Pseudolabrys taiwanensis: one gene and its partner. The protein of the gene in region 1 interacts with the protein of each later gene in a pairwise test. Links are inferred from orthologs where the notes say so. Each region holds a gene or a part of one and is shown in the gene's direction. Other genes may lie near its edges. The genes, in order: gyrA and gyrB.

What was found.
Region 2: the proteins of gyrA (region 1) and gyrB interact in binary tests that used the Escherichia coli proteins (3 or more experiments, as listed by UniProt). The link is inferred for Pseudolabrys taiwanensis from one-to-one orthologs.

The regions. Positions count from the first base shown.
Region 1 is NZ_CP031417.1:1,204,689-1,210,711, reverse strand. The notes cover bases 452-3,710. They hold gyrA (DNA gyrase subunit A), read left to right. Parts: upstream 452-780; coding sequence 781-3,510; downstream 3,511-3,710. Other genes in these bases: DW352_RS05770 (LysE family translocator), read left to right, coding at 3,635-3,710; DW352_RS05780 (MarC family protein), read right to left, coding at 452-562. Outside these bases: more of DW352_RS05780, read right to left, coding at 1-451; more of DW352_RS05770, read left to right, coding at 3,711-4,252; DW352_RS05765 (hypothetical protein), read left to right, coding at 4,286-4,525; DW352_RS05760 (MFS transporter), read right to left, coding at 4,724-5,914. UniProt on the Escherichia coli protein: A type II topoisomerase that negatively supercoils closed circular double-stranded (ds) DNA in an ATP-dependent manner to maintain chromosomes in an underwound state.
Region 2 is NZ_CP031417.1:3,674,110-3,690,798, forward strand. Bases 8,368-11,386 are described here. They hold gyrB (DNA topoisomerase (ATP-hydrolyzing) subunit B), read left to right. Parts: upstream 8,368-8,668; coding sequence 8,669-11,104; downstream 11,105-11,386. Other genes in these bases: DW352_RS17465 (response regulator), read right to left, coding at 8,368-8,393; DW352_RS17475 (BBP7 family outer membrane beta-barrel protein), read right to left, coding at 11,287-11,386. Also shown: dnaN (DNA polymerase III subunit beta), read left to right, coding at 1-405; DW352_RS17430 (endonuclease domain-containing protein), read left to right, coding at 484-855; DNA replication/repair protein RecF, read left to right, coding at 1,003-2,154; DW352_RS17440 (hypothetical protein), read left to right, coding at 2,304-2,501; DW352_RS17445 (chloride channel protein), read right to left, coding at 2,498-4,279; circadian clock protein KaiC, read left to right, coding at 4,467-6,194; DW352_RS17455 (circadian clock KaiB family protein), read left to right, coding at 6,197-6,484; DW352_RS17460 (sensor histidine kinase), read left to right, coding at 6,502-8,016; more of DW352_RS17465, read right to left, coding at 8,013-8,367; more of DW352_RS17475, read right to left, coding at 11,387-12,237; DW352_RS17480 (small ribosomal subunit Rsm22 family protein), read left to right, coding at 12,531-13,505; DW352_RS17485 (hypothetical protein), read right to left, coding at 13,542-14,054; DW352_RS17490 (DUF1328 domain-containing protein), read right to left, coding at 14,219-14,395; DW352_RS17495 (glutamine synthetase family protein), read right to left, coding at 14,576-16,051; DW352_RS17500 (aromatic ring-hydroxylating dioxygenase subunit alpha), read right to left, coding at 16,188-16,689. UniProt on the Escherichia coli protein: DNA gyrase negatively supercoils closed circular double-stranded DNA in an ATP-dependent manner to maintain chromosomes in an underwound state.

The DNA.
Region 1 (6,023 bases):
CGCCGAGCAGGCGCGACAGCACGATGTTGCCGGTGACGCCGAGCCAGCGGCCGATACGGCTTGCGGCGAAGAAGGCGAGGAAGCACAGCGCGACCACGACCGCGATGACGAGAAGCAGCAATGTGAGCCGCACCGGATCGCCGCTGGCGCGGCCGGCGAGCAGCACTGTCGCGGTGATGGCGCCGGGGCCGGCCATCAGCGGAATGGCGAGCGGGAAGGCGGCGATGTTGCGCACATGCTCTTCGATCGCTTCCTCGGCCTGCTGCGTCTGCCGCACCGTGCGCACGCCGAACACCATTTCGGCGGCGATGTAGAACAGCAGCAGGCCGCCGGCGATGCGGAACGCGGGCAGGCCGATCGACAGCGAGCGCAGCAGCCAATCGCCGACGAGCGCGCTGCCGGCGAGGATCGCCGCGGCGATGACGCAGGCACGCAGCGCCACCGCGCGGCGGGCGGGCTGGGGCAAGCCCTCGGTGATGCCGATGAAGGCCGGCACCAGCCCGATGGGGTCGACGACCACCGCCAGGGTGACGAGCGCGGGAACGAGGAAATCGAACGGCATGGCGATGCCGAACCTAGCGGTTTTGCGGCCGTCGCGGGCGGCAAAAATGGCCGCAGGCACGCGCTTTCGGCGGGGCCTTCGGCCGCGCTTAAAAACCTAGCGTAAGCTATTGAAAAATCGCCAGGAATAACCACATTCGGGAGGTGTTTTGAGGTGGCCTTGCCGCCGTGAATCAGCTACAAAACCGGGTCGCTTAAGGCACCTTTCAGGAAGCCATCTTGTCCGATAACGAAACTCCCAAATCGGGGGGTGATCAGCCCTCCGATGTCCGCCCCGTCTCCATCACCGAAGAGATGAAGCGTTCGTACCTCGATTACGCCATGAGCGTGATCGTGTCGCGAGCGCTGCCCGACGTGCGCGACGGCTTGAAGCCGGTGCACCGGCGCATCCTCTATTCGATGCACGAGCAAGGCCATACGCCGGACAAGAAGTATGTGAAGTCCTCGCGCGTCGTCGGCGACGTGATGGGTAAATATCACCCGCACGGCGACCAGGCGATCTACGACGCCCTGGTGCGCATGGCGCAGGACTTCTCGATGCGCCTCGAGCTGATCGACGGGCAGGGCAATTTCGGCTCTGTCGACGGCGATCCGCCGGCGGCCATGCGATACACCGAATGTAAGCTCGAGCGTTCGGCGATGTCGCTGCTCGACGACATCGACAAGGACACCGTCAACTTCCAGGACAACTACGACGGCCACGAGCAGGAGCCCGTCGTCCTGCCGGCGCGTTTCCCCAATCTCCTGGTCAACGGCGCGGGCGGCATCGCCGTCGGCATGGCGACCAACATTCCGCCGCACAATCTCGGCGAGGTGATCGACGCCTGCTCGGCGCTGATCGACGATCCGGCTTTGTCGATCGACGATCTCAACAACATCGTGCCGGGCCCGGACTTCCCGACCGGCGGCATCATTCTCGGCAAAGCCGGCATCCGCAGCGCCTATCACACCGGCCGCGGCTCGATCATCATGCGCGGCAAGGTCGGCTTCGAAACCGTTCGCAAGGAACGCGAAGCGATCATCATCTCCGAGATTCCGTATCAGGTGAACAAGGCCTCGATGGTCGAGCGCATTGCCGAACTGGTGCGCGAGAAGAAGATCGAGGGCATCTCGGATCTGCGCGACGAGTCGGACCGCGACGGCTACCGCGTCGTCATCGAGCTCAAGCGCGATGCCGAGCGCGAGGTGGTGCTGAACCAGCTCTATCGCTTCACGCCGCTGCAATCGTCGTTCGGTTGCAACATGGTGGCGCTCGACGGCGGCCGGCCGCTGACGATGAACCTGAAGGACATGCTCAGCGCCTTCATCGCGTTCCGCGAAGAGGTGGTGTCGCGGCGCACCAAGTTCCTGCTCAACAAAGCGCGCGACCGGGCGCACATCTTGGTCGGCCTCGCCATCGCCGTCGCCAATATCGACGAGGTGATCCGGCTGATCCGCGCCTCGCGCGACGCCAAGGAGGCGCGCGAAGCCTTGATGGCGCGCGACTGGCCGGCCAAGGACATGATCAACATGGTGCTGCTCATCGACGACCCGCGTCACCGCGTGTCGGACGAGGGCACGACGCGCCTGTCGGCTGAGCAGGCGCAGGCGATCCTCGATCTGCGCCTGCAGCGCCTCACGGCTCTCGGCCGCGACGAGATCAGGGAAGAACTGGACAAGCTCGCCGCCGAGATCGCCGACTATCTCGACATCCTGCGCTCGCGCGCGCGCATCCAGGGCATCATCAAGGACGAGATGGCGAAGGTGAAGGCGGAGTTCGCCACGCCCCGCCGCACCGTGATCGCCGAGCAGGAATCCGAGGTCGAGGACGAGGACCTGATCCAGCGCGAGGACATGGTCATCACCGTGTCCCACCTCGGCTACATCAAGCGCGTGCCGCTCTCGACCTATCGTTCGCAGAAGCGCGGCGGCAAGGGCCGCTCCGGCATGCAGACGCGCGAGGAGGATTTCGTCTCGCGGCTGTTTGTGGCCAACACGCACACGCCGGTGCTGTTCTTCTCGTCCGCCGGCCAGGTCTACAAGGAAAAGGTCTGGCGGCTGCCGCTGGCGGCGCCGCAGGCGCGCGGCAAGGCGCTGATCAACATCCTGCCGCTCGATCCCGGCGAGACCATCACGACCATCATGCCGCTGCCCGAGGACGAAAAGACCTGGGCCGAACTCGACGTGATGTTCGCCACCACCAAGGGCACGGTCCGCCGCAACAAGCTGTCGGACTTCGTCGACGTGCGCCGCTCCGGCATCATCGCGATGAAGCTTGCGCCGGGCGAGGGCATCGTCGACGTGCAGATCTGCACCGAGAAGGACGACGTGCTGCTGACCACCGCGGGCGGCCAGTGCATCCGCTTCCCGGTGCCGGAAGTGCGCGTCTTCACCGGCCGCACGTCGATGGGCGTGCGCGGCATCGCGCTCGACGGCGACAACCGGGTCATCTCGCTGTCGATCCTGCGCCATCTCGAGGTCACCGCCGACGAGCGCGCGGCCTATCTCAAGCGCGCCAGCGCCATCCGGCGCGGCACCGGCGCGGAAGTCGAGGCGGGCGCGGCGCCGGTCGAGGCCGAGGAGGCACCGGAGATCGCCGACAGCGGCAATATCGAGCTCGGCGAGCAGCGTTACGTCGAGCTCTCGGCGGCCGAGCAGTTCGTGCTCACTTTGTCGGAGCGCGGCTTCGGCAAGCGCACGTCCTCGTTCGAGTATCGGACCACGGGCCGCGGCGGCAAAGGCATCGTCGGCATGTCGCTCACGACCAAGACCGGCAAGATCGTCGGTTCGTTCCCGGTCGAGGAAAGCGATCAGGTCATGCTGGTCACCGATGCGGGCAAGCTCATCCGCACCACGGTCGCCGGCATCCGCATCGCCGGACGCTCGACGCAAGGCGTCATCGTGCTCAACACCGCCGAGGACGAACGCGTGGTGTCGGTCGAGCGCTTGAGCGAGGAAGAGAGCGAGTAGGGCACTGTCATGCCCCGCGAAAGCGGGGCATCCAGTAGCCACGGCGCTGATGAAGATCATGGGAGCCGGTGATTGCTGGATCGCCCGCTTTCGCGGGCGATGACAGCAGAAACTGGAGGCCACGATGAACACCCAACTCTTCTCCGCCTTCCTGCTCATCACCCTGATCCTGGTGCTCACGCCGGGGCCGATCGTCACGCTCGTCATCTCGACCGGGGCGACGCGCGGCACGCGGGCGGCGCTGATGACGGTCGCGGGTTCGACCGTCGGCAATGCCGTGCTGATTTCGGCGATCGCCTTCGGCCTCAACATCGTCATCGAATACACCGCGGCGATCTTCGAAGTGCTGCGCTGGGCCGGCGCGGCTTACCTCATCTATCTCGGCATCCAGGCGTGGCGGCATGCGGGGCGCGACGTCGCGCTCACGACGGCGCCGAGCCACGGCGTCTATTTCCGCCGCGGTTTCTTCGTCGCCATCTCCAATCCGAAGACCATCGCCTTCTTCACGGCCTTCCTGCCGCAGTTCATCGATGCGACCCTGCCGGCCGGGCATCAGCTCGTGGTGATGTGCGTGGTGTCGGTGCTCATGGCCGGCGTCACCGACAGTGGCTGGGCGCTGATGGCGGCGGCGGGCCGCAACTTCTTCCTGCGCAAGGCCAATGCCAAGCTGCTCGGCCGTCTGTCGGGCCTCGCGCTGATCGGCGGCGGCGTCTGGCTGTCGCTGGCACGACGGCCGGGATAGCGTGTTTGAGGTGATTTAAGCGCGGAGCAATCTATGGAAGAGATGCCAAAAAAGTCGCGGGCGTTTATTGAGGGCGAATGTCTGAAGAAAATCGCCAAGGCTTGGCCCTCTAACGATGTTCAGCGCGTGGAGATCGAGCGCCTCTATCCCGAGGGCACCGGTCCAAACTGGCGCATTCGAGCGATGCATCCGAGTCTTCCGCCGATGGCCGAAAGTGAAATCCTGAGCCAAGTGGCGCATCTTAATCAGAGTTGGGCGTTGGAGGACGAGTGACTTGTTCGAGTCGAACTCGGCGTGAGACGCGGCACAGCGTTTGACCCGTCATCCTGAGGCGGCGGCCGCAGGCCGCCCTCGAAGGATGAACGGCCAAGACCTGAAAAGATTTGGCCGTCGCCCTTCGAGGCTCGCCGCTGCGCGGCTCGCACCTCAGGGTGACGGCTTTGGCGCTTTAGCCGTGGCCAGAAGGCCGGGTTAAACCGGTGATGTCGCCCGCCGATACAACACCAGCAACGCCACCAGCAGCACGCCGGCCGAGAGGCCGAGCGACCAGTGGATGCCGATCGCCGATCCGGCGACGCCGACCGTGATGCCGCTGAAGGCGCGCATGCCGAGACCGGCCATGTTGTACAGGCCGACGACGTGGCCGCGCATGTCGACGGGCGCGTTCAATTGCACCAAGGCCTGCGCCATGGTGTTGAACGACAATTCGAAGAAGCCGGCCGAGAACAACAGCACGATCGCCGCCGCGTAATGCGACACCGTCGCGAAGGCGAGCAGGGACAGGCTCCACAGAATGGCGAGCAGGATCGCCGTGCGTGCCGTCGGCTTGAGACGTCCCCAGGCCTCGAGCGCAAGCCCCGCGAGCAGCGCGCCGGCGGCGTCCGCCGCCAGCAGGATGCTGTAGGACACGCCGGGATCGCCGTGGCCGAGATCCTCGGCGAAGCCCGGCATCTGCGCGCTGTAGGCATTGCCGACGAGGAACGACGTCATGCCGGCGAGCAGCGTCATCGAGGTCAGAACGCGATACGGGCCGATGGCGCGGATGGTGTCGACGATGTCGGCGAAGCCGCGCACGGCCATGCGTTTGGCCGCGGCGCCTTTCTCGCTGGTCGGCGCCCAGAACAGCCAGATCAGCATCGGGAAATAGAACAGAGTGTTGACGATGATGCCGTGCGAGGGGCCGAGCGAGAGCATGATGGCGCCGCCGACGGCCGGGCCGACCAGCACGCCGAGATAGCGCGCCATCGCGTTCATGCGCACCGCGCTCGGCAGGCCGGCGGGGCCGACGATGTCGTACAGCAGCAACTGGTTCGGCGTCTGCCACAACACGCCGGCGCAGCCGTGGATGACGAGCAGCACCATGGCCGCCGACATGGTCAACGTGTCGGTGATGAACAGGATCCCCCAGCCGGTCGAGGCCACGATGAACAGCAGCATGCCGCACTGGATGATGCGGCGCGGATCGAAGCGGTCGGCCAAAGCGCCGACCGCGACCGAGAACAGCAGGAACGGCAGCCAGTGCGACAGCACGGCAAAGCCGGCCAGCGCCGGCGAATGGAATTTCTGGAAGACGACCCAGTAGCTGATCACGTGCTCGATATTGTCGGCCATCATCGCCAGCACGAACGACGCGAATTGCAGCCGATAGGCGGGCGACTTCATCGCCGCGAACGAACTGGACGCGGCCGCGGGGCTCTTCGGACTTTGGAAGTTCAAGGGATCACCTGGGTCGGACGGCACGATGCGATCGCTGTGCCGCCGGCGCGGCATC
Region 2 (16,689 bases), 2.5 Mb from region 1 along the record:
ACCTCGAAGCTGATCGACGGCACCTTCCCCGATTACGGCCGCGTCATCCCGGTCAACAACGACAAGAGCCTCGTCGTCGACAAGAAGGACTTCGAGGCGGCGGTCGACCGCGTTTCGACGGTGTCGAGCGAACGCGGCCGCGCGGTGAAGCTGTCGATCACCGGCGGACGGCTGGTGCTGTCGGTGACCAATCCGGATTCAGGCAGCGCCACCGAAGAGCTCGAGGTCGACTACGATTCCGAGCCGCTCGATATCGGCTTCAACTCGCGCTACCTGCTCGACATCGCCGCGCAGATCGAGGGCGAGGTGGCCGTGCTCAAGCTTGCCGATCCGGGCTCGCCGACCCTGATCCAGGACCGCGACGCCAAGGGCGCGCTCTACGTGCTGATGCCGATGCGGGTGTAGCGCCGTCGCCGCTTGCTCGGGTACCCTCTCCCCTTGCGGGAGAGGGTGGCGCGCGATAGCGCGCCGGGTGAGGGGTCGGTGCCAGCAGGCTTTCACCATCGTCCGACGGCGAAGAAGAGCCGCAGCTTCGCGCGGCAGATGCGCCGTGCTCCGACCGAAGCCGAAGCCAGAATGTGGCGGCTGCTGCGCGACCGCAGACTCGCAGGGTTCAAGTTCCGTCGCCAAGTACCGCTGGATGGCTCCATCATCGACTTCGTTTGCTTCGACCACCGCATCATCATCGAAATTGACGGCAGCCAGCACTTCTCGTCACCACGCGATCAAGAGCGGGATCGGCATTTTGCGCGCGAGGGATTTCGCGTCCTTCGCTATTGGAATAACGAAGTTCTGCAGACACCCAATTCCGTCTTGGAAGACATTTTCGCGCGTCTCACGAATGGCACGGACTGACCCCTCACCCGGCGCGCGCCCGAACTCGGCTATAGCCGAGTTCGGCACTTTAGAGTGGTCGAAGTCGGATAAATCCGACTTCGACTGCGCGCCACCCTCTCCCGCAAGGGGAGAGGGTCGGCTGCGGCCTATGGCGCGGCACAGCCAATGACCGCTGCCTTCATCCGCCGCCTGACGCTGAGCAACTTCCGCAGCTATCACGCCGCGCAGGTGAGGCTCGACCGCGCCGGTCCCGTGGTGCTCACCGGCGCGAACGGCGCCGGCAAGACCAATATGATCGAAGCTATCTCCATGCTCGCGCCCGGCCGCGGCCTGCGCCGCGCCACCATGGACGAGCTGGCTTTTTCGGAAGGCGGAGGCACTTGGGCGATCAATGCCGAGATCGAAGGCATGCTCGGCCTTGCAACGCTCGGCACCGGCATCGATGCGCCGGCGGGCGAAGACGGCTCGACGTCGCGCAAATGCCGCATCGATCGCGAGCCGGTCTCGTCGGCCACCGCTTTCGCCGATCATCTGCGCGTCGTCTGGCTGACGCCGTCGATGGATCCCCTGTTCAACGGCCCCGCCTCCGAACGGCGGCGCTTTCTCGACCGCCTGGTGCTGGCGGTCGACGCGCAGCACGCCAGCCGCGTTTCGGCGCTCGAGCGCGCGCTGCGCTCGCGCAACCGGCTGCTGGAGGATCCCAAGAGCGATCCGCATTGGCTCGACGCGGTCGAGCACGAGACGGCGGAAGTCGCCGTCGCCGTCGCCGCCGCGCGCGCCGAGACGGTCAACCGCCTGTCCGGCGCCCTCGCCGTCGCGCATGAACAGACGCCGGCCTTTCCCTTCGCCGAGATCAGGCTCGATGGCTGGATGGAGCAGTTGCTGCCGGCTTACAGCGCCGGCGAGATCGAAGACCGCTATCGCGCGCTGCTGAAAGACGGCCGCGCGCGCGATGCCGCCGCCGGCCGCACGCTCGACGGTCCGCACCGCTCCGACCTGATCGTGACGCACGTGAACAAGGGCGTTGCCGCCGGCAACGCCTCGACCGGCGAGCAAAAGGCGCTGCTGATCCGTCTCGTGCTCGCGCATGCCTCGCTGATCAAGGACATGACCGGTTACGCGCCGCTCTTGCTGCTCGACGAAGTGGTGGCGCATCTCGATCCGGGGCGGCGCGCCGCGCTTTACGACGCGTTGGCGGCGCTCGGCGCGCAAGTATGGATGACGGGCGCGGACCCGGCAGCCTTCGGCGACATCACCGATCGCGCGCAGGTCTTTGTGGTGCGTCCGGGAGAAGTGGCCCCGGCAGGTGCCAACTAGTACCGCTGTTCCCATTCATCGAGAAATGTTGAGAGCGGCGGCGCCGGAACTATAAACGCGCGCTGAGATTTCTATCTTACATGCGGCGGGATGCCGTAGCTCCAGCAAAAGCGAGGAGTGCGAACGCGATAGGATCAAGGGGTGCGACCGTGGAAAACGATACGACAGAGCAGATCAAACAAGAACTCCATCGCACCATAGACCGCATGCGGCACGATCTGGACCGTGTGGAAATACTTACCGCAGCCTTGAGCGTGTTTGCCCGGCCCATCCCCGAATACGAGCCGACATTCCTGCATATCCGGCACGCCACCCGCGGCGTTCACAAGCTGGGAACCTCGGACTAGACCTCGCCGAGCAATTCGCGCCGCTGCCGTTCCGACGCATCGGAGTAACGCCGCAGCGCATGCGCCTCGCTGAGCAGGCCCAGCACCTGCCGCCGCTCCGACGAATCCACCACGGGCAGCGCTTCCGCTTCGAAGCGGTCGAACGCGGAGATCGCTTCCTGCGCGGTCATTTGCGGCAAGAGCACGTGATCCTTGTGGTGCAGGATATCGCGCAGGGACACCGTCGCGCCGAGTTCGGGCGCGTGCGCCTCCGCGACCAGCACCATGCCGGCGTAACGGCCGTCTTCGTCGACGGCGATCACCTGGTTGGTCGAGCCGATGGGAAAGGCTTCGCGGAAGGCGGAGACCGGCGTCTCGACCGGGCTGGTGCGCACATCGGCGCGCATCATCTGGCCCACGGTCAGATCGCGGATCCAACCGACATCGGCGGCGCTGCGGATCGTTTCGCCGCGCAAGTGGAAGCGCCACGTCGCGAACGAGTAGCCGAAGAACTCGCGCGTCACCTGCATGGAAACGATGGCGGCAATGAGCACCGCCGTCGCCAGCCAGAGGTCGCCCGTCGCTTCCAGCGCGATGAAGGTCATGGTCAGCGGGCCGCCGATCACCGACACCGACAGCGCGCAGAGCCCGATGATGGCATAGACGTCCGGGTCGACCGTCGCGTTGGGCAGGACCAGGGCCAGCCCGCTGGCGAACAATTGCCCGCCGAGCGCCCCTAAGAGCAGCGAGGCGAAGAACAAGCCGCCGCGAAAGCCGGAGCCGAGCGAGATGATCGAGGCCAGCGCCTTCAACACGAAGATGGTGGCCAGCATCGTGATCGGCAGCTTGATGAGGCCGGCCAGATGCAGGGCGCCGTGGCCGGAGGCCATGATGTGCGGCGTGACCAGCGCCATCAGACCGACGAGCGTGCCGCCGATGGCCGGACGATACTGCGACGGCACTTTGAGCCGCACATACAGGCGCTCGCAGGCGGCGACGCCGCGCATGATGGCGATGCCGATGATCGCCGCCAGCAAGCCGACACCGGCGGCGATCAGCACATCGCGCACGCCGACCACAGCGATGGCCTTACTTTCGATGCCGAAGGGGAAGGGCGAGAAGGCCTGGGCCGTGAGAAAGCCGACCAGCGAGGCGACCCCGACCGGCGCCAAACTGGCGATCGAATAGGTGCCGATCACCAGCTCGAAGGCATAGAAAGCACCGCCGAGCGGCGCGCCGAAAGCCCCGGCGATGGCCGCCGCCGCGCCGCAGCCGACCAGCACGCGCATATCGCTCCGGCGCAGGCGGAAAGCGCGGCCGAGCCCGGACGAGATGCCGCTGGCGAGCTGGGTGTAGCCGGCCTCGAGCCCGACCGAGGCGCCGATGCCGCTCGACCAGATGGTCTGGGCGGCCACGATCAGGCTGCCGCGGATCGACATCCGCCCGCCGTGCAGGGCGTTCGCCTCGATGGGGTCGACCTCGGTCCCGCGCCGGCGGGCGATGTAGGCCGCGACAATGCCGAACAGCAGGCCGCCGATGCTGGGCACCAGCACCGCGTAAAGGGGGTTAATGGACGATTGCGCCGACAGGCGCTCCCCCGGGCCGATGCGAAACAGCAGGGTGTGCATCAACCCGACCAGCTCGCTCATGGCGGCGATCACGAGACCGCCGGTCACGCCGGCCACCACCGCCAGCAGGATAATGCTGGATTCCCGGGCGCGGACGATCGCGCGCAGCCGATGCGGGACCTCGAAGGGCCGGCTCGGTGGCTTCTCAAGCTTGGGGCTGAACCAACGCATCGACACGCACGACAGGGACGCGGAATTTGCTTGCTTAGAGGCCAACTCGCGACCGCGCGCAAGCGAATTGCCGATAATTCTTGCGCCGGATGGAACCGAATCCTGGGCTGCGCATTCTCAACTTTTGGTGGGGTAGTAAACGAGGTCCGGCTTGGCGCAGGACCCGAACGCGTGTGCGGGGGGTTGCGTGAAAGCCGACGTAAAATCCGAACAACTGCCGACGATTGAAAAGGCTCCGACGGGCATCCAGGGCCTCGACGAGATCACCTATGGCGGCCTGCCGAAGGGGCGGCCGACGCTCCTGTGCGGCTCGGCCGGCTGCGGCAAAACCTTGTTCTCGATGACGTTCCTGTACAACGGCGCCGTCCAGTTCGACGAGCCGGGGGTCTTTATCGCTTTCGAGGAGCAGCCAGGCGATCTCATCAAGAACGTGGGCTCGCTCAGCTACGACGTCGAGCGGCTGATCGCCGAGAAGAAGCTCGCCATCGATCACGTCCACATCGAACGCAACGAGATCGAGGAATCCGGCGACTACGACCTCGAGGGCCTGTTCATCCGCCTCGGCTTCGCCATCGACTCGATCGGCGCCAAGCGGGTGGTCATCGACACCATCGAGACATTGTTCGGCGGCCTCGACAATCCGGCCATTCTGCGCGCCGAGCTGCGGCGCTTGTTCGAATGGCTCAAGGAAAAAGGCGTCACGGCGATCATCACCGGTGAACGCGGCGACGGGACGCTCACCCGGCACGGTCTCGAGGAATACGTCTCGGACTGCGTCATCCTGCTCGACAACCGCGTCGTCGACCAGCTCGCCACCCGCCGCATGCGCATCGTAAAATATCGCGGCTCGGCGCACGGCACGAACGAATACCCGTTCATCATCGACGAGGAAGGCATCACGGTGATGCCGATCACCTCGACCGGCCTCTCCCACGACGCTTCGACCGAACGGATCACCAGCGGTATTGCCGATCTCGACGCCATGCTGGAGGGCAAGGGCTTCTACCGCGGCTCCAGCATCCTGATCTCGGGCATGGCCGGCAGCGGCAAGTCGACAACCTCGGCGCATTTTGCCGATGCCGCATGCCGCCGCGGCGAACGCTGCATCTACTTCGCGATGGAAGAGTCGCCCACGCAGATCATCCGCAACATGCGCGCGATCGGCCTGGACTTGCAGCGATGGGTCGACAACGGCCTGTTGAAATTTTCCGCGAAGCGGCCGAGCCTCTTTGGGCTCGAGACGCATCTCGCGTCCATGCATCGCGACGTCGAGCTGTTCGATCCCTCTAGCGTTGTTGTCGACCCCATATCGGCGCTGCTCGGCGCCGGCGTCACCGGCGACGTCCATTCGATGATCCTGCGACTCGTCGATTTCCTGAAAGCGCGGGCCATCACCGCGTTCTTCACGAACCTGACGCACGGCAAGACCGAGAACGCGACGACCGACATTGCCATTTCGTCGCTGATGGACGCTTGGCTGCTGCTCTATAACCGCGAGAGCAATGGCGAGCATAACCGCGAACTCTACCTGCTGAAGGCGCGCGGCATCGCGCATTCGAACCAGGTCCGCGAGTTCCTCATCACCTCCCAAGGCATCAAATTGCGCGATGTCTATGTGGGGCCGGCCGGCGTTCTCACCGGCTCGGCGCGCATACAGCAGGAGGCAAAGGAAACGGCCGAACGTCTGCACCGCGACCAGGAAGCGACAAGGCGGGCCCGCGAGATCGAGCGCCGGCGGCGGCAGATCGCGGCGCAGATCGAGGTTCTGCAGGCGCAGCTGGCGGGTGAAGAAGAGGAGGCCGGCATGCTCGAGGGCGAAGCGACCGCGCGCGAGCAGCGACTGGCGAAGGACCGGGCCCAACTCGCGCTCAACAGAAGCGCGTCCCGTCAAGACAACCAAGAAAAAGGCCGATAGCAATGGTCGCTCCGACCGAGGGGTACAATCTACGTCTCTATGTGGCGGGCCAGACGCCGAAGTCGGTCGCGGCCATCGCCAATCTCCAGAAGATCTGTGAGACGCATCTGCCCGGCCGCTACAACATCACGATCATCGATCTGATGAAGGACCCGGCGCTGGCGCAGCGCGATCAGATCGTCGCGATTCCGACGCTGATCCGTCATCTGCCGGAGCCGCTCAAGCGCATCATCGGCGATCTCTCCAACGCAGAGAAAGTGCTGGTCGGCCTCGACATCGCCCCGACCTGACGGTGCGGAGAACGACGTTGGATAAACCGGACATCGATCGCCTCGCGCTGCTCCACACCGCCTCCGACGCGGAAGAAACGGTCCGCGCCATTTACCAGGGCGCGGTCGATGCGGTCGTGGTGCAGGGCCGCAACGGCCCGCAGATCGTGACGCTGAGCGGCGCCGACGAGCCCTACCGCGTTATCGTCGAGCGCATGACCGACGGCGCGCTCACGGTCTCGACCGAAGGCGTGATCCTCTACGTCAACCGGCGCCTGTCGGAGATGACCGGCGAAGAGGCCGGCGCGCTGATCGGCAAGCAGTTCGCGTCCCTGTTCGCAGGCGCCGTGCCGGAGGACATCAACAGCTGGACGCAGCCGGCCGACGGCGGCGTGCGCTACGAGGCCAATCTCGCGCGCGGCGCGGCGGCATCCTTGCCGGTTTCGGTGTGGGCGGGTCCGGTCGCGCTCGGCGACCGGCCGGCGGCGCTGGTGACGATCAGCGACCTGTCCGTGCAGCGGCGCGCCGACGAGATCGCGGTTGCCGAGCGCTTCGCGCGCTCGATCCTCGAACAGGCGACCGACGCCATCCTGGTGCTCGATCCGAGCGGCCGCATCACGCATGCGAGCTGGGCGGCCGAGCAGTTGGTGCAGACCTCGCCGATCGGACGGCAGTTCTCGGACGCCTTTCCGCTCGTCACGGCCGATCCCACCCAGGCCGGCGCGCTCGAGCGCTATTCCGCCCCGATGCTGGATTCGCTGCTCGCGACCCGTCCTTTCCACGGCCTGGAGGTGCGTCTGCGCGGCCGTGAAAGCGATGACAGTAACGCCCGCACTTTTCTCTTGAGCGCCGGCCCCCTGCTCGATCAGGCCAAGCAGGTGGTCGGCTCCATCGTCACGCTGACCGATATCTCGGCCCGCAAACGAGCCGAAGAGCAGCAGACGATGCTCGTCGCCGAGCTCAATCACCGCGTGAAGAACATTTTGGCCATCGTGCAGTCGATCGCGACGCAGACCGTCCGGAATACCGGCTCGCTCGACGGCTTCAAGGAAACCTTCGGCGGCCGCCTGCGAGCGCTGTCGGTGGCCCACGATGTGCTGACAAAGACGCGATGGGGCGGCGTCGAGGTGACGCAGCTGCTGAAGGAGATCATGTCGCCTTACCGCGAGCGCGTCAGCATCGAGGGGCCGCCGCTGGTCATGTCCTCGCAAAGCATCGTGCCGCTGTCGATGGTGCTGCACGAGCTGATGACCAACGCCGCCAAATACGGCGCCTTGTCGTCGTCGGGCCACATCCTTCTGACCTGGCAAAAGAGCGAGGCACCGGCGACGGTGCAGATGGTCTGGCAGGAAGAAGGGGGCCCGCGCGTGGCCGGGGGTACGCGCCGCGGCTTCGGCACCAAGCTGATCGAGCGTGTGATGAGCTACGACCTCGAAGGTTCCGCCGGGCTCGACTTCCAGCCGAGCGGCCTGGTGTGCACGCTGAGCTTCCCGATCGCCGGCCCTCGGTTCTCCCTGCAGGACCCTCCCGCCTCCACAGCCGCGCTCGGCTAGGCGAGGAAATGCTTCTCGCAGGCCTGGCGTAGCCTCCGCTCGTCAAACGGCTTGGACAGGCGCGGCAGGGCGCGATAGGCGTCCGGGTACAACGTCGCGTCGTCATAGCCCGAGGTCAGCACCACCTTCAGGCCGAGATCGAGAAGTTCGGGCAGGACGCTGAAAATCTGGCTACCCCGCAAATTGACGTCGAGCAGCGCCCCGTCGAGATTGCCCGCGCGCGCCAAGCGCACCACGTCCTCGATGCGGCCCACGGGGCCGACGACCTCGCAGCCGAAATGGTCCAACGTCGTCTCGAGATCGAACGCGATCAGGCTTTCGTCTTCGGCGACCAGGATCCGGAGGCCCTGAAGGCTGGTTTTGCGGGGCTGATCCACTTGGCCGATTTTCCTTCTTATGTCGGCCAATAGGCATGGGGGACGCACGTCTGACAAGTCCTGCATTCATTGCAAACGCCGAACGGGCGCCATGGGTTCAAGAGGCTTTTTAGGGGCCGCGATCCGGGCGGATTTTTCGCGCGCCAAACCTTGAAAAAATGACGTCCGATCAACATATTAGGAGCACTCACTTTACCCTGTACGAGACTCTGTTTTCGTGTCACACAAACACGTCGTCCCGACTCATTTTTCCGTCCGCCTTCAAGGTGCCGTCGATGGCTGAACCGGCCCGCAATATCCCGTCCGACCCGAACGACTATGGCGCAGACTCGATCAAGGTCCTCAAGGGCCTCGATGCCGTGCGCAAGCGTCCGGGCATGTATATCGGCGATACCGACGACGGCTCCGGCCTGCACCATATGGTCTACGAGGCGGTCGACAACGGCATCGACGAGGCGCTGGCCGGCCACGCGACGGAAGTGTCCGTTACGCTGAACGCCGATGGCTCCTGCTCGGTGTTCGACAACGGCCGCGGCATTCCAACCGCCATGCATTCGGAAGGCGTGTCGACACCCGAAGTGGTGATGACCCAGCTTCACGCCGGCGGCAAATTCGACCAGAACTCCTACAAGGTGTCCGGCGGCCTGCACGGCGTCGGCGTGTCCGTCGTGAACGCGCTGTCGACCTGGCTGAAGCTGACGATCTGGCGGGACGGCAAGGAGCACTTCATCGAATTCCGCGACGGCGTCACGGTCGCGCCGCTGAAGGAAGTCGGCCCGTCAAACGGCAAGCGCGGCACGGAAGTGAGCTTCCTGCCCTCGCCTGACACCTTCACCATGACGGAATTCGACTTCGCGACGCTCGAGCATCGTCTGCGCGAGCTCGCGTTCCTGAATTCCGGCGTGCGCATCGTGCTGTCCGACAAGCGTCACGCGGTCGAGAAGCGCGAAGAGATGATGTACGAAGGCGGCGTCGAAGCCTTCGTCAAATTCCTCGATCGCAGCAAGACGCCGCTGATCTCGGCGCCGATCATGCTCAAAAACGAGCGCGACGGCATCACCGTCGAGTGCGCGCTGTGGTGGAACGACGGCTATCACGAGAGCGTCCTCTGCTTCACCAACAACATCCCGCAGCGCGACGGCGGCACGCATCTCGCCGGCTTCCGCGGCGCGCTGACGCGTCAGATCACGCAATATGCCGAGGGCGCCGGCTCCTCGAAGAAGGAGAAGGTGGCGCTCACCGGCGACGACTGCCGCGAGGGCCTTACTGCCGTGCTGTCGGTGAAGGTGCCCGATCCGAAATTCTCGTCGCAGACCAAGGACAAGCTCGTGTCCTCGGAAGTGCGGCCGGTGGTCGAGAACGTCGTCAACCAGGCGCTGTCGGACTGGTTCGAGACCCACCCGTCCGAAGCCAAGGTCATCGTCGGCAAGGTGGTGGAAGCCGCCGCCGCGCGCGAAGCCGCGCGCAAGGCGCGCGAACTCACCCGGCGCAAAGGCGCGCTCGACGTGTCGTCGCTGCCGGGCAAGCTCGCCGACTGCCAGGAGCGCGATCCGGCGAAATCCGAACTGTTCATCGTCGAGGGCGACTCGGCCGGCGGCTCCGCCAAGCAGGGCCGCAACCGCGAATTCCAGGCCGTGCTGCCGCTGCGCGGCAAGATCCTCAACGTCGAGCGCGCGCGCTTCGACAAGATGCTGTCGAGCCAGGAAATCGGCACGCTGATCACGGCGCTCGGCACCGGCATCGGCCGCGACGAGTTCAACCCGGACAAGCTGCGCTACCACAAGATCATCATCATGACGGACGCGGACGTGGACGGCTCCCACATCCGCACGCTCCTGCTGACGTTCTTCTTCCGGCAGATGGAAGAGCTGATCAAGCGCGGCCACATCTACATCGCGCAGCCGCCGCTCTATAAGGTTTCGCGCGGCAAGTCCGAGCAGTATCTCAAGGACGAGCGCGCGCTCGAAGACTATCTGATCGCCAGCGGCCTCGAGGACGCGGTGCTGCGTCTCGCCAATGGCGAGGAGCGCGCCGGCGAAGACCTGCGCAAGCTGGTCGAGGACGCGCGCGCCATCCGCAACATCCTGGGCGGGCTGCACAGCCGCTATAACCGCAAGGTGATCGAGCAGGCGGCGATCGCCGGCGTGCTGTCGCCCGGCATCGCCGACAACACGGAAACCGCGGCGCAGGCCGCCGCCTATATCGCCAAGCGCCTCGACGCGCTGGAAGACGAAACCGAGCGCGGCTGGGTCGGCACCTTCAACGACGAAGGCTTCCACTTCGAGCGCACGGTGCGGGGCGTCAAGGACGTCGCCATCATCGACCTGGCGCTGCTCGGCTCGGCCGAGGCGCGCAAGCTCGACGAGTATGCGCCCGAGCTGCAGGCGATCTTCCCGCGCCCGACGCCGCCGGCCATGTTCCGCCGCAAGGACGAGACGACGCCGATCTTCGGGCCGGTCGGCCTGTTCGAGGCGGCCACCGCCGTCGGCCGCAAGGGCATCTCGATGCAGCGCTACAAAGGTCTCGGCGAGATGAACCCGGAGCAGCTCTGGGAGACCACGCTCGACACCAATGCCCGCTCGCTGCTGCAGGTGCGCGTGAAGGAAATCGACGAGGCCGAGAACCTGTTCGCCGAACTGATGGGCGACGAGGTCGAACCGCGCCGCGTCTTCATCCAGAACAACGCGCTCGAAGCCAGCGTCGACGTGTAAGGGGCGCTGCCGGACTAGAACGCGCTTCATTTGGGTGGCGGCCACCCTGCGCTCCGCTCGTCCCCGCGAAAGCGGGGACCCAGGGGCCCACGATACACAAATACGAATTGCATCAGCATCGGCACTGGATTCCCGCTTTCGCGGGAATGAGCGGAGGTTGGTTCGACCCAATCGCAAATGGGCTAGAACGCGTATTCCAGGCCGAACGTGACTCCCTGAAACAGCACGTTCGCGCCGGCGTCGACGCCCAAGGCGCTGACCGTCGCCGACGTATAGGTCTTGTCGATCTGGGCCGGCGCCAGCGCGACGCCGGCAAGCCATAACGCCTCGTAACCGACCTTCAGCGCCACCTCGTCGCCGATACGATATTTCAGTTGCACGCCGGCTTCGCCGGCGAAGGCGAGGCGGTTCGTCGTGGCCGACGCCGGATAGACCACTTTCTGCAGGCTGATTCCGGTCAGCTGCGAGGCGACATTGTCGAAGAGCCCGGCCTTGATCTGTCCCTGCAGCGAGAAGCGATCGATCGCCAGGAGCGTGGCGTCCACGCCGAGCTGAAGGCCATAGAGATTGTTCGTCGTGCTGGTGGTCCAGAAGTCCGGATAGTCTCCGGCGGTCCCGCCCGGGAATATCTGGAAGATGTTGCAGAACTTGCACGCCTGCTTCCATGACGGCGCGGTGAGGTCCGGCGGGCTCAAGGTACCGACGAGTTTGTCGTTCAACTGCAGCCAGCGGATGCCGGCCAGCACCGTGACGCGGCTGGAGAGATCCCAGCGGCCGTTGAGTTCGGCGCTGTAGAGGTTCGTGGCATTGCTCCACGTCATGCCCTGGTAGGGGAAATCCTGCGTCTGCCAGAACAGGCCGGGCGCCCGCATCACCAGCCAGTCGGCCGGCGTGTCGGGACCGATGGTCGTGGTGGCTGTCCGCGTGAACACGTTGAAATACGCGACCTCGACGCCGTAGCCCGCGGGATCGCGGTACATCAGGCGCAGCTTCGGTCCGGCGGCGAAGCCCTGTTCAAACTGGCTGCTGTTGAACGCCTCGGTCCCGGGGGTCGTGAAGGTCGTGAGAAACGGCACCGTCCCCGGCACGCGCTCGACGAGCGTGCGACTTGTGCCGCCCGAGCGTTGCAACACGATGGCCTCGAGCGAGAGGGTCCAGCGCGGCGCGCTTTGCAAAGGTTCGGCTATTGCCGTCAGCGGCAGCAGAGAGAGGAAACAGGTGGCAACAAGACCACGACCGTGACAAAGCAATCCGGGGCACGTTCTCAAGGCGTCTCCCCAAGCGAAGCCTTCATCGAGAATGTTGCGAGCGGCGTGGCGCCGGGATTGGCGGACGATAGCGGCGCGAGATACCGGGTGGAGGTGCGAATGTCCGGCATGTCGCGGGTTCCCGCACAAGAACATCAAACAGAACGAGCCGCCGCCCGATGACCGCCCTGCCCGCCTTCCTCGGCGCCGCCCTCGGCAACAAGCTCGAGAACGTGTCCCGCGCGGCATTGCGCGGCCGGGCGCAGGCGATTTCCGATGCCTACCGCAGCGGCGGCAACAGCAGCGTCATCCGCACCGAGGACGACTCACTGGCTTATGCCCTGGTGCGCATGCCGGCGACCTACGCGGCCGTGCGCGCAGCATTGGCGCAGGCCGTCGATGTCATCCCCGGCTTTGCGCCGCACTCGCTTCTGGATGTCGGCGCCGGGCCCGGCACGGCGAGCTGGGCCGCCGCCGATACCTGGCCGTCGCTCGCGCGCATGACGCTCGTCGACAGCAATCCGCGCCTGCTCGACCTCGCCGACGAATTCCGGCAGGCGCCCGGCGCGCCGCAAGCGGACATGTCGGTCCGGCGCGGCAGCATCGCCGACGCGCTCAATGAGACACAGACGGCGGAGGTCGTGATGGCGAGCTACGTGCTCACCGAACTCGCCCTCGACGCCGCCATGCGAGCCGCCGCCGCGCTGTGGCGGCTGACCGACAAGCTGCTCGTCATCGTCGAGCCAGGCACGCCGGACGGCTTCAAGCGAATCCTCGCCTATCGCAATCTGCTGCTCGCGCAGGGTGCGGCGATTGTCGCGCCCTGCTCACATGAAGGCGTCTGCCCGCTGGCGACCGGCGATCGCTGGTGCCATTTCAGCGCGCGGCTGCCACGCTCGCGCGACCATCTGTCGACGAAGGGCGCCAACGTGCCGTTCGAGGATGAGAAGTTCAGCTATCTCGTCGCCGGCAAAGGCTTCGGCGATCTCGTGCGTGGCCGGCGCATTCTGGCGACCCCACGCGTCGGCAAAGCCGCCATAACGCTGACGCTTTGCGCACCGGAAGCGGCCGCGGACATCGCGATCGGCCGCGGCGACAAGGATGCCTACAAGGCCGCGAAACGTCTCGACTGGGGCGATGCGCTCATCACATGAGCGCATGCCAGAGTCGGGCGAGCCTCCTTGCGGCGGTCAGTTGCAGACTTGCTTGAAGCCCCAGACCCAACCACCCCTGCCATCGAGCACGGGGACGCGACGTTGAATGCAGGTGGCTGCGTTGTACGCGTCGTAGCCGTCGTAACCATTATAGCCGCGATTGAAGTAGCCCGGCGGGTAGCCTTCGTAGCGGCGCGCCGGACCGACATAGACGTCGGTGTAGCCGACCGGCCGCCGATAACCGCCGCCATAATAGCCTTCGCGCCACGGCCGATAGCCACCGTAATAGCCATCGCGCCAAGGCCGCCCGTAGTAGCCGTAACGGCGCCAGGGCTCGACGCGCACGTAGCGCACGTCGCGCACGTGGCGGACGATCTTCTTGTAGCAGCAGTTGCTGCTGTAGCAGACGTTGCCGCGATAACGGGGATAGTAGCCGTCGCCGTAGCGATAGCCATCGCCGTAACGATAGTCGCCGGCTTCGGCGGGCGCGACGAAAACGCCGAGGGCAAATAGCACGCACGTACACAGGATTGCCAACGCTGCACGCATGACACACTCCCTGACCACGCAGGACAAAATTCCCCGAACGATTATGGTTAATATTAACCATAATCCAGGCGCACGAAGTGGTATCGGCAACGCCAAAACCGTGTGTTTTTGCGGGTTTTTGGTATGAAGTTACTAGGGAAGCGGTAAACGCGCGGGCTCCGGCGTTAAGACGTGAGACTCTTGCCGATGACGAAGGCGAGAATGACCGCCCCGAGGAACAGCACCAGGAAGATTCCGAACAGCCATTGCGCGATGGTCGCCGAGGCGGCCTGAACGTCGGTGAAGCCGAAGATGCCGGCAATGATGGCGATGATCAGAAAGACAAAGGCCCATTTCAGCATTGTCGGCTCCTCACGCTTGGTCGCGGGGTTTAAGCGCGAAATGCGTCCCGAGTTCCATGATCTGGCGCAAGCTTTTGCCGCGACGAACGCGTCGGAGGCTCGTCGTATGGCACGACAGGCGATTCCGTCACCCGCCGGTTCGAGGATCGGTTCGCTCGCACCTCGGATGACGGATCGGCGTCAGAACAGATCCAGATACTCTTTCTGCTCCCATGGTGTGACATCAGGCGTGTCGGGCGCTTCCTTGGTGAAGCGTGCGAGCTCCGCTTCCTTGATGTGCGCGTAATAGTCGACGAAGCCCGCGCCGAAGCCGGCGCGGAAACATTCGTCCCCCCGCAACGCCGCGGTCGCTTCGCCCAGCGACTTCGGCAGCAGCGGTGCGTCGGTCTCATAGGGGGTGTCGGCCGACGGACCTGGATCGCGCTTCTTCACGAGGCCATCGAGCCCGGCGTGAATCTGCGAGGCCATGTAGAGATAAGGATTCGCCGCCGGTTCACCGACGCGGTTTTCCAAATGCGTTGCCGGATCGCCCGGTTGGCCGAGCAGGCGCAGCATCACGCCGCGATTGTCGCGGCCCCAGATGGCGCGATCGGGCGCCAGCGAATAGGGGCGATAGCGCTTGTAGCCATTCACCGTCGGCGTCGTGAACGCGGCGCCGGCGCGCGCATGTTCGATGAGCCCGCCGAGGAAATGGCGACCGAGCGGCGACAATCCGTCGGCATGGACGAAGGCATTACGACCGGTCTTTGCCTCGATAAGCGACTGATGCAGATGCCAGCCGCTCGACATCACGTGCGGCAGCGCCGGCCGGCACATGAAGCTCACCAGCATGCCGTTGCGGCGCGCGATTTGTTTCAGCGCCGAGCGGAACAGGATCATCGTGTCGGCGGCGGCGAGACCCAGTTGCGGGCGGAAGGTGAACTCGCACTGGCTCGGCCCCATCTCCACTTCGACCGAGCGCAACGGCAGACCGAGCGCGGCAACGCCGCGCCGCAGCGGCTCGATCGCCACGTCGAGCATGTCGAAACGCGACTCGGTCAGATACTGATAGCCCTGCGTGATCAGGCTCACGTCCGGCACTTCCGGCGGCCAGCCGACGTCCGCCGGCGCAAGCCGCGGGTTCTCGATCTTGAACAGATGGAATTCGACTTCGAGCCCGGCGAGAAAATCGTAGCTGGCATCGGCCAGCGTCTCGAGCGCCTTGCGATAGAGCGCGCGCGTCGAAAACGGCACCGGCTTGCCGGTGCCGAAATAGATGTCGCACAGCACCCAGCCGGTATTGGCGGCCCACGGCAGCACGCGGAAAGTTGCCGGATCGGCGACCATCGTGAAGTCGGCGCCGCCTTCCATCTCCGCCATGCCGAAGCCGCCGCCGGCGGTGAACACCGGAAACACGCTGCGATGCGAGGTGTCCTTCGCGAGCAAGGTCGACGTCATGCCGACGCCCGAACGCAGCGCGCCGATCGCATCGTCGGCCAGCAAGGTCTTGCCGCGCAGCACGCCGTGCTGGTCGGCGAACGAGAAACGCACCAGTTCGAGCTTGTGCTTCTTGATCTGGCGCTCGACGTCCAGCGCCATGCGCGCCTGGTCGGCGGACCAGAGACCGTGACGGTCGACGAAGGTGGCGGCGGATTTGGCGGGCTTACGCGGGGGCATTGCCTCGCTCACAAACCGTCATGCCCCGCGAAAGCGGGGCATCCAGTACGCTAGAGCCTATCATGGGATTGCATGCCATGCGCAATTGCATCTTCCGGGGAGTACTGGATCGCCCGCTTTCGCGGGCGATGACAGTCTAGGCGATCCAGCTCGCGCCTTGGCGCTTGTCGGCTTCCGAGCGTTGCCAATAGCCCTGCCAATCCTCGGTCGGCCCGATGCCGTCGACGGCGGAAGGGCCGGTGATGCTGGCGGCCTGCTTCTCGTCCAGCACCATCAACGGCGTCTCGCCTTTGGCCTGCTGATCGAGCGCCTGCCGCAGCAGCTTACGATAGGCGATGATCGCCTTGTCCGACGTGCCGAGATGCTCCTGCGTGCGATCCTGGATCGCGCCCATCGACTCGCAGGCCCATTGGTCGTGCACGTTGATGTCCGGGCCCATGCCCGTATAGGTGTCGTGCTCTTGCTCGTTGGGGTCGTAGCCGTAGTCGTTGCTCTTGTTGCGGTTCGGCACGTAATCCGGCAGCGAATAGAGCTGAAGGCGCTGGCGGCGCATCTCTTCCTTGTTCACCGGCTGCCCGAACGAGGTGAAGATCGCGTACCAATAGTGCTTGGTGTCGTCGATCGGCACGTGCCACTGC